3 regions of the Paenarthrobacter sp. Y-19 genome follow, and region 1 is predicted to be linked to each of the others. Evidence: riboswitches for the same ligand, from Rfam matches in the RefSeq annotation. Region 1 holds a riboswitch; each other region holds the start of a gene.
The links. A riboswitch is a leader RNA that binds a small molecule or an ion and turns the genes downstream of it on or off. The one in region 1 is predicted to bind cyclic di-AMP.
Positions count from the first base shown of each region.

Region 2: it holds a riboswitch for cyclic di-AMP, as region 1 does, so the genes downstream of both, PYR64_RS10785 (NlpC/P60 family protein) here and PYR64_RS17950 (hypothetical protein) in region 1, are expected to answer to the same signal.
Region 3: it holds a riboswitch for cyclic di-AMP, as region 1 does, so the genes downstream of both, PYR64_RS03120 (C40 family peptidase) here and PYR64_RS17950 (hypothetical protein) in region 1, are expected to answer to the same signal.

Region 1 is NZ_CP119414.1:3,834,861-3,838,845, reverse strand. Features, by position in the region: gene PYR64_RS17950 (hypothetical protein) at 85-1,245, opposite strand; cyclic di-AMP (ydaO/yuaA leader) riboswitch at 1,261-1,411, opposite strand; gene PYR64_RS17945 (hypothetical protein) at 1,540-1,770, opposite strand; gene PYR64_RS17940 (ATP-dependent DNA ligase) at 1,817-2,881, shown strand; gene PYR64_RS17935 (DUF6480 family protein) at 2,897-3,160, opposite strand; gene PYR64_RS17930 (alpha/beta hydrolase) at 3,294-3,985, opposite strand, start outside.
Region 2 is NZ_CP119414.1:2,297,380-2,301,364, reverse strand. Features, by position in the region: gene PYR64_RS10800 (DUF305 domain-containing protein) at 1-204, opposite strand, end outside; gene PYR64_RS10795 (hypothetical protein) at 350-820, opposite strand; gene PYR64_RS10790 (heavy-metal-associated domain-containing protein) at 1,095-1,412, opposite strand; cyclic di-AMP (ydaO/yuaA leader) riboswitch at 1,652-1,850, shown strand; gene PYR64_RS10785 (NlpC/P60 family protein) at 1,854-2,621, shown strand; gene PYR64_RS10780 (heavy metal translocating P-type ATPase) at 2,700-3,985, opposite strand, start outside.
Region 3 is NZ_CP119414.1:653,178-657,162, forward strand. Features, by position in the region: gene PYR64_RS03115 (M23 family metallopeptidase) at 1-834, shown strand, start outside; cyclic di-AMP (ydaO/yuaA leader) riboswitch at 959-1,141, shown strand; gene PYR64_RS03120 (C40 family peptidase) at 1,146-1,877, shown strand; gene PYR64_RS03125 (NlpC/P60 family protein) at 1,972-2,754, shown strand; gene PYR64_RS03130 (HNH endonuclease) at 2,971-3,471, shown strand; gene PYR64_RS03135 (NTP transferase domain-containing protein) at 3,514-3,985, shown strand, end outside.

The DNA of each region.
Region 1 (3,985 bases):
GGCGCCTGAACGTTGCCGTGCGGCTGCTGCTGCAGTACCGCCCGTGCCAGCCGGTGTGCACGTTGGTGCGGGGCAACCGCGTGCTCACTGCAGTGCCTTCTGTGCGGCGTCAAGGAGCGATTCCAAGGTGGACGCCTGCGGCTGAGGCGACGTGCCTGCGGTGGGCTTGCCGGTGGGCCGGGGCTTTGCCGTTTGCGTTCCCGTCGGTGTTGGCGTCGGGGTCGGCGTGGGAGTGGTGGTCGGCGTCGGCGTCGTGGTGGGCGTCGGTGTTGCCGGCGGTGTCGTGATCGTGTCCGAGGGCACGTCGCCGGGCGCCGGCGCAGGTTGGGTCGGAGCCGGAGTGCCGGCTACGGGGGACGGCGCTGCGACTGCCGGGGCGGACGCCGAGGGGACCCAGACAGGGGCTGCCAGGGAGACGTGCGGTGAAGGAACCGACGACGGCGAAACCGCCACAGGCGCTTCTGGAACCGTCGCCTCCGGTACCGTCGCCGGTTGGCCTGCTTCGGATGACGATTGACCCGACGACGACGGGGAGGACGCTGTGGTGTAGGAAGCCCGGGGCGCAGGGGCTGCCGAGCCCGGTTGGCGGTCCTCGCCACTCTGGCCGCCGCTGGCTTCCTGGGCCGGACTTTCCTGACCGAAGAACGGAAGCTCCAGTGCCTGCCCGACGGTTCCCGCAGTCAGTACCAGGCCCAGCGCTCCGGCAACCACTGCCATGCGCTGGCTCATGTGTTTCACCGACGCTGCTTTCCGCAGAACAGCTTGGGGTTCGCGGCCAAATGAGGAGGTGGTGCCGAGGGTTGATGCCGTCACCGGCGGAGGTGTCTTGCGGGATGCCGCCGGGGACGGGGCGGCCGCTTCGGCTCCGGCTTCCCCGCGGGTGGCTGCCTTGCGGGCGGCAACCACGGGAATGGCTGACGTGGGAGGCCCTGGTGTGGTGGATGCCGGAGCTGCGGCCCGCGCGGCTTCGACTACCGGAATCGCTGCGGTTGCCGGCTCCGGAAGCGCAGGGGCTGCCTTCGGCTCGGCAGGGGCGATCACAGCCCTTGCCGCACGCTCACGCTCAGCGGCCCGGGCCGCAGCCCGCGTGGTGGGCGCAGCCGTAGCGGGTGATGCCGGAGTGGGTGCCGTTACGGTGGGGATCGCCGTCGTGGCTGGTTCCGGGGATCCGCTGGGTTGGGCCCGACGGCGTCCGGTTGGCTTGGTGCGCTCGCGCTCGAGTTGCGCGCGGCGTGGGTTATCCATGGTTGGGGACATGGTTGTGCCTCTCAACGCCTGCGAGGTTAGCTGTCGGGTTCGGACGAGGCCGTCCGGCCGCGCGTGGCGGCTTCACCCCAAGGGCTTGCGGAGAAAACAAGCCCGGGAAACTGTGGGTCCCCCGTCTCTGCCGCGGGTCTGGCGGATCCTGGATTGCGGCAGAGCCCGGCGTCAATCCAGAAGCGGCCCAGCGGAGATCGGGTCGCCCTACGACCGTACAGGAGGCGGAAAGTAAAGTCACATTAATGTAACGGGCGGTAGTTCTGCCCCCGCGGGAGGGGGCTACCGCTTAGGCTTCGGGGCCGGTGCGGGGGCGGGGAGTTCGTGTTCGATTTTCCGGACCTGGTGGGCCTGATGTGTGGCAGGGCGGAAGACTTCGTCTGCGATCCCCAGCAAGCCGCCTGCTGCGGCCCGCCGGACGCCGCGCTTGTTCTCCCGCGCAATCCAGTACCAAAGCGCGCCCATGAGCGCGGGAGCTCCGAGCACTGCTGCCAACACGGCTAAGATGTCCATCCGCCAACACTAGCCTTGGGCACGTACTGGCCGGTAGACATGAGCTATGGACCTACCAGTGATGCCGCCCGTTTCGCCCATGCTCGCCAAGTCCGTCCCGAACATCCCCGACGTTGGGCATTACGAGCCCAAATGGGACGGATTCCGGACCATCGTCTTCAAGGACGGGGACGACATCGTCCTGGGCAGCCGCAACGAAAAGCCCATGACCCGCTACTTCCCGGAGCTGGTGGAAGCGCTGAAGAAGAACCTTCCGGACAAGTGCGTTGTAGACGGCGAGATCATCCTGATCCAGGGCAACAGGCTTGAGTTCGACGTGCTGCAGCAGCGAATCCATCCCGCGGACAGCCGGGTTCGGATGCTTGCGGAGAAGACGCCTGCGTCCCTGGTGGCGTTCGACCTGCTTGCCCTCGGCGACGAGGATCTGACCGGCCGGCCCTTCGCCGAGCGGCGCGCGGCCTTGGAGAAAGCCCTCGCCGACGCCCGGCCTCCTGTGTACGTAACGCCTGCGGTGACGGACCTGGGGCGCGCCAAGGAATGGTTCGTGCAGCTTGAGGGAGCAGGCCTCGACGGCGTGCTGTCGAAACCGCTCGACGGCACCTACCAGCCGAACAAGCGGGTGATGTTCAAGACGAAGCATGAGCGGACAGCCGATTGCGTGGTGGCCGGGTTCCGTTGGCACAAGACCGCGAAAGTTGTGGGGTCGATGCTCCTGGGGCTCTACGACGACTCCGGCCGGCTTCATCACGTCGGCGTCGTGGCGTCATTCCCCATGGCAAAGCGGGAGGCGTTGGTGGCGGAGCTTGAGCCCTATCAAGTGGAGCTCGGCGACCATCCGTGGGGCGAGTGGGCCAAGCAGGACGATTCGCCCGGGGGGTCACGGATGCCCGGGGCGCAGAGCAGGTGGAGCGCCGGAAAGGACTTCTCCTTTGTGCCGCTGCGCCCCGAACTGGTGATCGAGGTGGCCTACGACTACATGGAGGGTGACCGGTTCCGCCACACGACGCAGTTCCGTCGGTGGCGGCCGGACCGGACTCCTGAAAGTTGCACGTACTCGCAGCTGGAAGAGCCTGCGGAGTACGACCTTGGGGAGATCCTGAGCCTGCCGTAGTGGCCCGGCGGGGAACTACTCCTCGTGCCCCTGGTCGCTGCTCATGCTGCCTTCGGCGGGCGGGGTTTCTCCCGGGGGCACGCCGCCGCCTGGCTCGAGGCCTGTGACGTTTCCATCCAGGGGGTCGGGATTGGCCGAGGAAGCGGGGTCGTCGTCCTCGTCCTGGCGCATGTCGGGATCTTCGTGGATGCTGTCCGCGTCGGCGGTAGTGTCGATGGGTCCACTGGCGCCGCTCACGCCGAAGGTCCGGGGATCGTCTTCCGGGTCATAGCTGGTCATGGTGAGCCCTTTCGTAAGTAAGCTTACTAATTAGCTTGCTCCGCCAGCCTATCCGGGACGGGCCGCGCCAACAAGGCCGTCCGCAGAGGTGCCCGTGCCGGTGCGGCTCCCGGTGTCTCGGCGTCCTGCTTGCTCAGCGGTGCCGGGTGGTGGCGTTGACGAAGCTGCGGATGGCGTCCGCCACGGCTTTGGGGCGCATGTGCTGGGCAACGTGGCCGACGCCGGGAATTTCCACCAGGCGCCCTTGGGCCACCGCCCGCGAAAGCCTCAAGGACCAATCCGGTCCGGCAACATGGTCGCGGCTTCCCCGGAGAACCAGGACCGGGACATCGATGCCGGACAGCCGATCCAGGGTCGGGTACTTCATCATCACGGGCAGTTCGGTGACGTACCAGCGCGGTCCGCACCGGAAGTAGTCCCCCATGACGATCCAGTTGGACGAAGGACTCTCGCGGAGGATGCCATCCAGCGTCAGGGCAATCGACTGCTGCATCACGTTCTTGTGCCGCGAATCGACAACCGGCCCCATGAGCACAAGCTGCCGTGCACTTTCCGGCCGGTGCAGTGCAGCCTCAATGGCGAACTGCACCCCCATGGAGTGGCCTACCAAAATGTAGGAGTCGATGCCGCGGGATGCCAGGGCCCCGGCAATGAAGGCGCCGTAGTCCTCGACCTGGAGTTGCCTGCCGGGTCGGGGAGTGCCGCCGAAGCCCGGCAGGTCGAAGGAGTACGTGGGCGCATGCGCCGCCAGCACGGCGTGCAGTCGTGCCAGGTACCGGTGGGAAACCCCGATGCCGTGGATCAGGATGTAGGCAGGCTTCTCTG
Region 2 (3,985 bases), 1.5 Mb from region 1:
GAACATCGTGTCCGCGTCATTGAACTCAGCCATAGCTGCTGCTGAAGTTGCCGGGGCGGAGTCCGATGACATCCCGGAGCTGCCGTGGTTCATGCCGGACATGCTGCCGGTCCCGGAACTGCCGGAGCCCGACCCGGCCGAGCAACCGGCAAGAGCGAGGGCTGCGGCGAGGGCGGCAGCAGAAATTGTCAGGGTCTTTTTCATGAAAATCAGGTCCTCAAAAGTATCAGCGGCGTCTGGGCGCCCTTGGTGATGGCATGCAGCGGCAAACCCGCGCCGGGCTCGGCTGTTTCATGCAGGTCATTGGCTGGACGGTGCGCCGGTGGAGAGCTCGGCGCAGAGGAGTGGTTTACGTCCGGCTGATACAGAGGTCACCGGGGGAGGGGCTGCCCGGTGAGTAGGAGTAGGTGCTGCTGAGAGCAGCGGCGGCACCAATAGCAGGCAGCTCATAGGGGGCTGTTCCCGGCATCGGGGCTGAGAGGGTGGTGTTTCCCGGGGCCAGGACGCAGGCACCGTCGCCGGCCGACATTTCCGGGCACGAACCTGCCGGGGCGCAGGTAGAAGAAGAGCCACCGGTGACCGCAGTCTCAATGGCGGCCGCGCCGGTGGTCGTCCCCGTTACATGCGAGTGGCCGGCCGGCATGGCCTGCAGCTGCAGCGTGGAGGGGCCTGCCGCTGTCATGCCAGGGCCTGGTGCCATGTGGTGGGCACCGGTCATGACGTGCATGCCGAAAATGCCGGCAATGATGGCCAGGGCCGCGGTCAGGAATCCTGCCCGCAGGAGGAAGGCGGTGAAGCGACCATAGGGTGTCGTAGTCACAACTTCCTCCTTTCCGTGCAGGTTCGATGTCATAAGGGTACCGGCAAGGGGGTGTTGTCCCTTCCGGTTACCGCCTTTTCAACGCGTCTGGATGGGATTTGGTTTCACTGTTTCCACCGGCTAGTGATGAACGGGGCGATCCGCGACGCCTGTTCAGGAGCGGATTCCGGCCGCCCGTGTGCCAGCGGGACCGGTGGCCCGTCCATTGCCCTCCTCCCGGGGTGCACAACGCCCCCGGGAGGAGGTCCGCAGTGGAAGTGTGGAAGTGCGGATGTTAGGTGCTGGCAAGGGTGTAGCCAGCGGAGGTGACAGCCTCCCGCACGGCTGCCTCATCGGCCCTGCCTCCCACCAGCAGGCGGGAGCGGCCGCCGGGGACGAGATCAACGGAGGCCGATTCCACACCATCAAGGGCAGCGACGGCCTTCTCAACAGTCTGCACGCAATGCCCGCAGGTCAGACCATCCAAAGCGAATTCAACGGCGCCGGTGCCTGCGGCTGTGGTGGGCTCAGAGGAGGCTTCGGTCGAGCAGCAGCTGCACCCCGATGCGGAGGAGGCCAGCGGCAGCTGGGTACGGTTTTCGGTTCCACACATGTCAGTTTCCATTCCTTGACGAAGGAGTAATGGGCGCTGGGGTTGAACGGCTGTGAGAGGCGGTGCGGTGCACTGCCGGGACATACCACTTCACTGACAACACCCATAGCTTACCCCTGGGGGGTATCTCCAACAAATGGGACACGTGTGACGTCGGACTCGCCGTTATTCAAATGTGACAAATGCTGCTTGTGTGAACTACGGTCTAAGCCGTGCCGGTTTCGCCGAATGCGGCACTCCCGAGTCGATTGCCTAACTCTGCCGCTGCCCGGGATCCGTTCGCAACTTTCGTCCGGCAGAGACGGGGAACCCAACAACGGCCTGCTTAAAAGCGGGTCTTGGGGTGAAGCCGTGTCTGGTGCGTTTTGCGTACCGGCCCGGCCGGGTGTCTCCCATCCGAATCCGACAGCTAACCTCGCAGGCAGTGGGAGAGGCCCTTTCATGCCCATTCGCAAAGCTCACGGCCGCCGCCGTGCGGTCCCTGTCCAGACCAGCGCCCTCGCGGTACTGTCCAAATCCGTCGCTGCAAACGCCGGCGGTGTGGGCCGCCAGGCCGCTGTCATCGCGGCAGCGTCCGGCCTTGTCCTGACCAGCGGTATCGCCGCGCAGGCAGCCGCGGCCCCGACTCAGCGCGATGCGGAGCCGACCTCGAACCTGGAACTCACCAGCCAGGTACAGACTCCCCTCAGCGCGGACGCCACAGTCCAAATCTCCTTCGAGCGTCCTGCCGTGGAGACCACGCCTGCGCCCGTCGTAGCAGTAGCCAAGCCAGTCGTCGCTGAGGCGCCTGCAGCCCCTGCCGTCACCGCGCCGGCTGCACCTGCTAAGGCTAAGGCGCAGATCACCGTCACGCCTGCAGCGGCTCCTGTTGGGGCGCCGGCCGCCGGCGGCGTCAACGCCATCATGGTTTCCTCCGCCTATGCCCAGATCGGCATGATCCAGGACTGCACACGGCTGGTGGAAAACGCACTCAACGCTGCAGGGATCCCGGTCGGAGACCTCGGCCCGATGCAGTTCATGAACTACGGCACCGTTGTTGCCGATCCCCAGCCCGGCGACATGGTGATGCAACCCGGGCACGTGGGAATTTATGTTGGCAACGGCCAGGTCCTCAGCTCCGGCCTGAACGGCAAGAACGAAACCGCCGTCCACCCGCTGACCTGGATGACCTCCAAGGGCGCCGTCACCTTCGTCCGGGCCGGCAAGTAAAGCGCTGAGGGGCCTGTGAGTCACTGCCTTGGGGGCGGTGACTCACAGGCCTTCAGCATCCCTTGCTGACACCGGGGACTACACCTTGTGAGGCCGCCCGAAACGGCGCAGCCGCAGTGAGTTGCAGACCACCAGAACTGAACTGGCTGCCATCGCGGCCCCCGCAATCATCGGGTTGAGCAGCCCCAGGGCGGCGACCGGGATGCCGACGGCATTGTAGAAAAATGCCCAAAACAGGTTGGTCTTGATCGTCCCCAAGGTTCGACGGGACAGTTTGATGGCCTGCGCGACCTGGCCCAGGTCACTTCCCATGACCGTAAGATCCGCGGCAGCGATGGCGACATCCGTCCCGCTGCCCATGGCAATGCCAAGGTCGGCCTGGGCCAGCGCCGCCGCATCATTCACCCCGTCCCCGGCCATGGCAACAGTGGCCCCGCTGGCCTGCAGCCCGCGGATAGCCTCAACCTTGCCTTCGGGAAGCACGCCGGCGAGCACGTCTTCTGCGGGGATGCCCACTTGCGCTGCCACTGCCGAGGCAGCCGAGGCGTTGTCGCCGGTCAGCAGTATCGGCCTAAGTCCCAGCTCCTTGAGTTGCGCGATCGCGGCGGCAGAGCCGGGCTTGAGGGTGTCCTTCAGCGCAATGAGGCCTGTTGGCTCCCCGTCTACGCCGACCCAGATGACAGTCGCTCCGGACTGCTCCTGGGCGGACAGAGCTTCGTAGTGGTCCGGCGCCGGGTTAATACCGTTCTCCACCAGCCAGGCCGCCCGGCCGGCAACGACCGACCGGCCGTTGACGGTTCCTCGGACGCCCCCGCCGGGTGCACTGTAAAACCCTGCGACAGGCAGCAGAGGCGCCTTCTCAGTCGCTGCGCGTGCGATGGCATGAGCAATGGGGTGTTCGCTGGCAACCTCGACTGCTCCGGCCAAGGAAAGGATCTCTTCTTCGGTGGCCGAAGTAAAGGAGTGCACTCCGGAAACGGAGAGCTGGCCTGTGGTTACGGTGCCGGTCTTATCCAGCACGATGGTGTCTACGGTCCGAGTGTCTTCCAGGACCTGTGGGCCCTTAATGAGTATGCCCAACTGAGCGCCACGGCCGGTCCCCGTGAGCAATGCGGTCGGCGTGGCCAGCCCTAACGCGCAGGGGCACGCAATCACCAGAACCGCCACCGCAGCAGTAAAGGAGTGCTGCAGATCAGTAGTGGAAAAGAACCATGCGCCGAAGGTCACTGCGGCGAGAACCAGCACGACGGGGACAAAAACAGAGCTGATCCGGTCCGCCAGCCGGGCAATCGGGGCCTTTCCGCTCTGGGCCTGGCTTACCAGCCGCCCCATCTGCGCGAGAGTCGTTTCACTGCCCACCCGGG
Region 3 (3,985 bases), 1.4 Mb from region 1:
ACATCGCAGAACGTCAGGGGCCGCCGCCGTGCGTCCGGCCCCGCTACTGAGCTGCGGCCAGCCCGCGTCGTAACGGAGATCCGGCCCCGCGACACCGAACGCCAGGTGCGCCGCCGTAAGAGCCCGTTGCGCCAGGTTGCCGACTTCGCCGCAGCAAGTGGCGTCGGGCAGAAGGCCGGAGTTGCGCTTGCCGCCACCGGACTTGCCCTGACTGTCGGCCTGCCGGCCACCAGCCCCGTCATGGCCACCTCGGAATCGGGACAGTCCGAATCTGCCCTGGCCGTTGGCGGCACTGTGGGAAGCCAGCCCGAGGTTTCCGCGGCAGCATCAGCCAAAATCGACTTCAGCCGCGCAGCTGTAGCCACCGCTGCGGACCCTGACGGAAAACTGAAGCAACTGCTCAGCGCCCAGTCGGCCGGCAGCATCCAGCGTGCTTCTTCCGTGGGCACCCTCGGCAGCCCCCTCGACACGCTCACCACCGCTTCCCCCTTCGGTTACCGCGTCAGCCCCCTCACGGGCGGCACCGGCGACTTCCACCGCGGCCAGGACTTCGTGGCCCAATGCGGAACTGCCGTGCATGCAGCTGCAGCAGGCAAAGTGACTTTTGCCGGGTGGCACGAGTACGGCGGAGGCAACCGCGTGGTTGTGGATCACGGCAACGGCCTGGAGACCACGTACAACCACCTGTCGTCCTTCAACGTCCAGGTGGGCCAGACGGTCAACCGCGGGGACACCGTAGCCCTGAGCGGCACCACAGGCGCCTCCACCGGCTGCCACCTCCACTTCGAAGTACAGGTCAACGGCGAGGTCGTTGACCCCATGGGCTGGCTCTAAGCCAGTTGATGGTGCTCTCTCGCATTGATGACAGGCCTCGTGACCTGAATGTGACATTCGCTTTCAATTGTTATAACCTTCAGAGCGCATCGGCTTTTTAGGGGGCCGGTGCACTTGAGTGGATTGCCTAGCTCTGCCACCACTCGAGGTCCGTTCGCAAAATCGTCTGGCAGGGGCGGGGGAACCACTTCTGGTCTTCGAATGAAGGCCTTGGGGTTAAGTCGCAAAGTTTCCCAGTGAAGCAGCGCGGCCGGATGACTCCCATCCGAATCCGACAGCTCACCTCGCAGGCATTGGGAGAGGCTACCTACGTGTCATCACGCACTACCCCTGCGCGCCATCGCGCTGAATCGGTTCGTTCGAACCCGTTGAACACTCTTTCGAAGGCTGTTTCCTCGAACGCCGGTACCGTTGGCCGCCAGGCCGCCGTGCTGGCAGCAGCCTCAGGCCTCGTCCTTACTGTCGGGTTGCCGGCTCACGCCGCTGACACCGACGTCTCCACCTCGGAAGTCTCCAGCACCCAGCAGCTGGCTGCCACCGCAGTGGTCACTGCAGAGCCAACTGCCACCGTCTCCTTCGAGAGCCCCGTCGTGGCCACCAAGGAAGCCCCCAAGGTTGTCCAGCGTGCGGCCCTGGTCACAGAGCGCACGGCGGATGAAGCTACTGCAGTCACTGCCCAGTCCTCCGAAGCCAAGGAGTCCGCCTCCAGCGCGGCAGCATCCGGGCTCGCAGCGATTGCCTACACAGGAATCGGCTCGCCTTACGTATGGGGCGGCACTACTCCGAGCGGCTGGGACTGCTCCGGCTTCACCCAGTGGGTCTACGCCCAGGCCGGCATCAGCATCCCCCGCGTCAACGCCTGGACGGCCATGAAGCCCACCAGCGCCCCCCAGCCCGGTGACCTGGTCATGCAGAACGGCGGTGCGCACGTAGGCATCTACGTCGGCAACGGCATGATGATCAGTGCTTTGAACCCGGGCCAGGGAACCCTGCTGCACTCCGTGGCCTCCACCGGCACGTCTTCGTTCTTCACCCTCCGCTAGAAACAACCCGATTCGGGGCCGGCTGACGTACCCCTGCCAGCTGACCCACTACCCACAGGTACCCCAACTGCCTGCGGATACGAAAGAGAAAACAATGACCAGTGCACACAAAGTTGCACGGCACCGCGCTGAGGCCCCCAAGACCAGCTCGCTTGCCGTCATCGCAAAGGCCGTCACCGTCAACGCCGGTGGCGTCGGCCGCCAGGCAGCAGTCATCGCCGCAGCTTCAGGCTTGGTGCTGACCAGCGGTATCGCTGCCAATGCTGCTGAGACGAATGTCGACCGCGAATCGACGTCGACGTCCGCCCTCGATGTCCAGTCTGTTGCCCAGGCCACCATCGCTGCGGACTCCACGGTTGCCATCTCTTACGAGCGTCCCGTGGTCACCACCGTGGAAGCTCCGGCTCCCGTGGTTGAAGAGGCTCCGGCAAAGGTTGAGGCCAAGGCATCGACCAAGTCCACCGCCACCGCGGCTCCGGCCACGAACGCCTCAGTGGCCGTCAGCACTGCCACCCCTGCACCCGCTGCTCCGGCTGCGTCCAGCGGACTCGGCGCAGCAATTGCTGCCGCCGCGTACGCCCAGCTCGGTGTCACGCAGGACTGCACCATGCTGGTCACCAACTCCCTGGCAGCAGTGGGAATCCACTTCCACGACTGGCCCGCCGGTTACCTGTCGCTTGGCCGCACTGTCAGTGCAGCCGAGGCACAGCCCGGCGACCTCGCCTACTACGCCAACGGCGGTTTGGCCGGACAGGCACACATTGCTGTGTACGTCGGCAACGGCATGGCAGTCCACGGTGGATGGAACGGATCCACCACGGCACTGTTCAGCGTCAACGTCGGCTCCGGCCCGGTCTTCATCCGCGTCAACGGCTGACAATCAGCTCCCGGAACACCCCGCAGGCAGATGCCTGCGGGGTGTTTTGCTTTAATCACGCGTGAACTTTTGCCGACACTGTGAGCGAAACGACAAATAAATTCGTTGATACGGCATATAAGTGCTTACCCTTGTGTTGTCGATCCACAGCCCGTACATGCAGAGGGCAGCCGGCCCTCGTGCCCCTGACGGGTGCGGCCGTGAAGAGGTACGTGCATGCGCACACTCGTTCTGAATGCTGGATATGAACCGCTGGCGGTAATAACATTCCGCCGGGCGCTGGTCCTTGTGCTCACTGGGAAAGCAAGCGTAGTGGCCGAAGGCGACGAGCCTGTCGTCGGGCCACAGGAGATTCTCGGACGCCCCTCCGTGATCCTCCTTAACCGCTACATCCGCCCCAAGTACAACAAGATCACTGCCGTGAGTCGCCGCGGGGTTCTTCGCCGCGACGGTCACCGTTGCGCCTACTGCGGGAAAACAGCCCACACCATAGACCACGTCCACCCCAAGTCCAGGGGCGGCGCGGATTCCTGGGAAAACCTGGTTGCGGCGTGCTTGAAATGCAACAACGCCAAGAGCGACCACACACTTGCCGAAATGGGCTGGAAACTCCGTTTCAAACCCGGTGTGCCCCAGGGGACCATGTGGCAGATCAAAGAACTCGAGAAACCTGCGCCGGACTGGGACCCGTTCCTTCTGCCGGAATCCGCTGCCTGATCGATTTCTGCTGACCTCCCGCCGTCCGGGTACGCTGGGCGGATGGAGTTCAACGCCGTTGTTTTGGCGGGTGGCAGGGCCACCCGCCTCGGTGGCGTGCCCAAGCCCACGTTGAAGTACGACGGCGGCACCCTCCTTTCGCACGCACTGGAGGCTGCCCGGGCTGCTGCGGCCACCGTAGTGGTGGGTCCCGGCGAGCACGGAGTGCATTTGCCCGGATCCGTGCTGCTCGCGCGTGAGGAGCCGGCCTATGCGGGCCCGGCAGCGGCGATCGCCGCAGGGTTGTCGGCACTTGATACGGCCGGGATGAGATCCCCCTGGACACTGGTTTTGGCCTGCGATATGCCCAAGGCATCGCAGGGGATCGGCCGCCTGTTGGAAGTGCTCGCTGGGCACCCCGGGGTAGAGGGTGTCATGGCGGTATCCACTGACGGGCGGAAGCAGCCGTTGTTGGGCATTTACAGCACGGCCGCTCTGGACCGGGAGGTGGCCTCGGCCATCCGGGGTTCCGGGT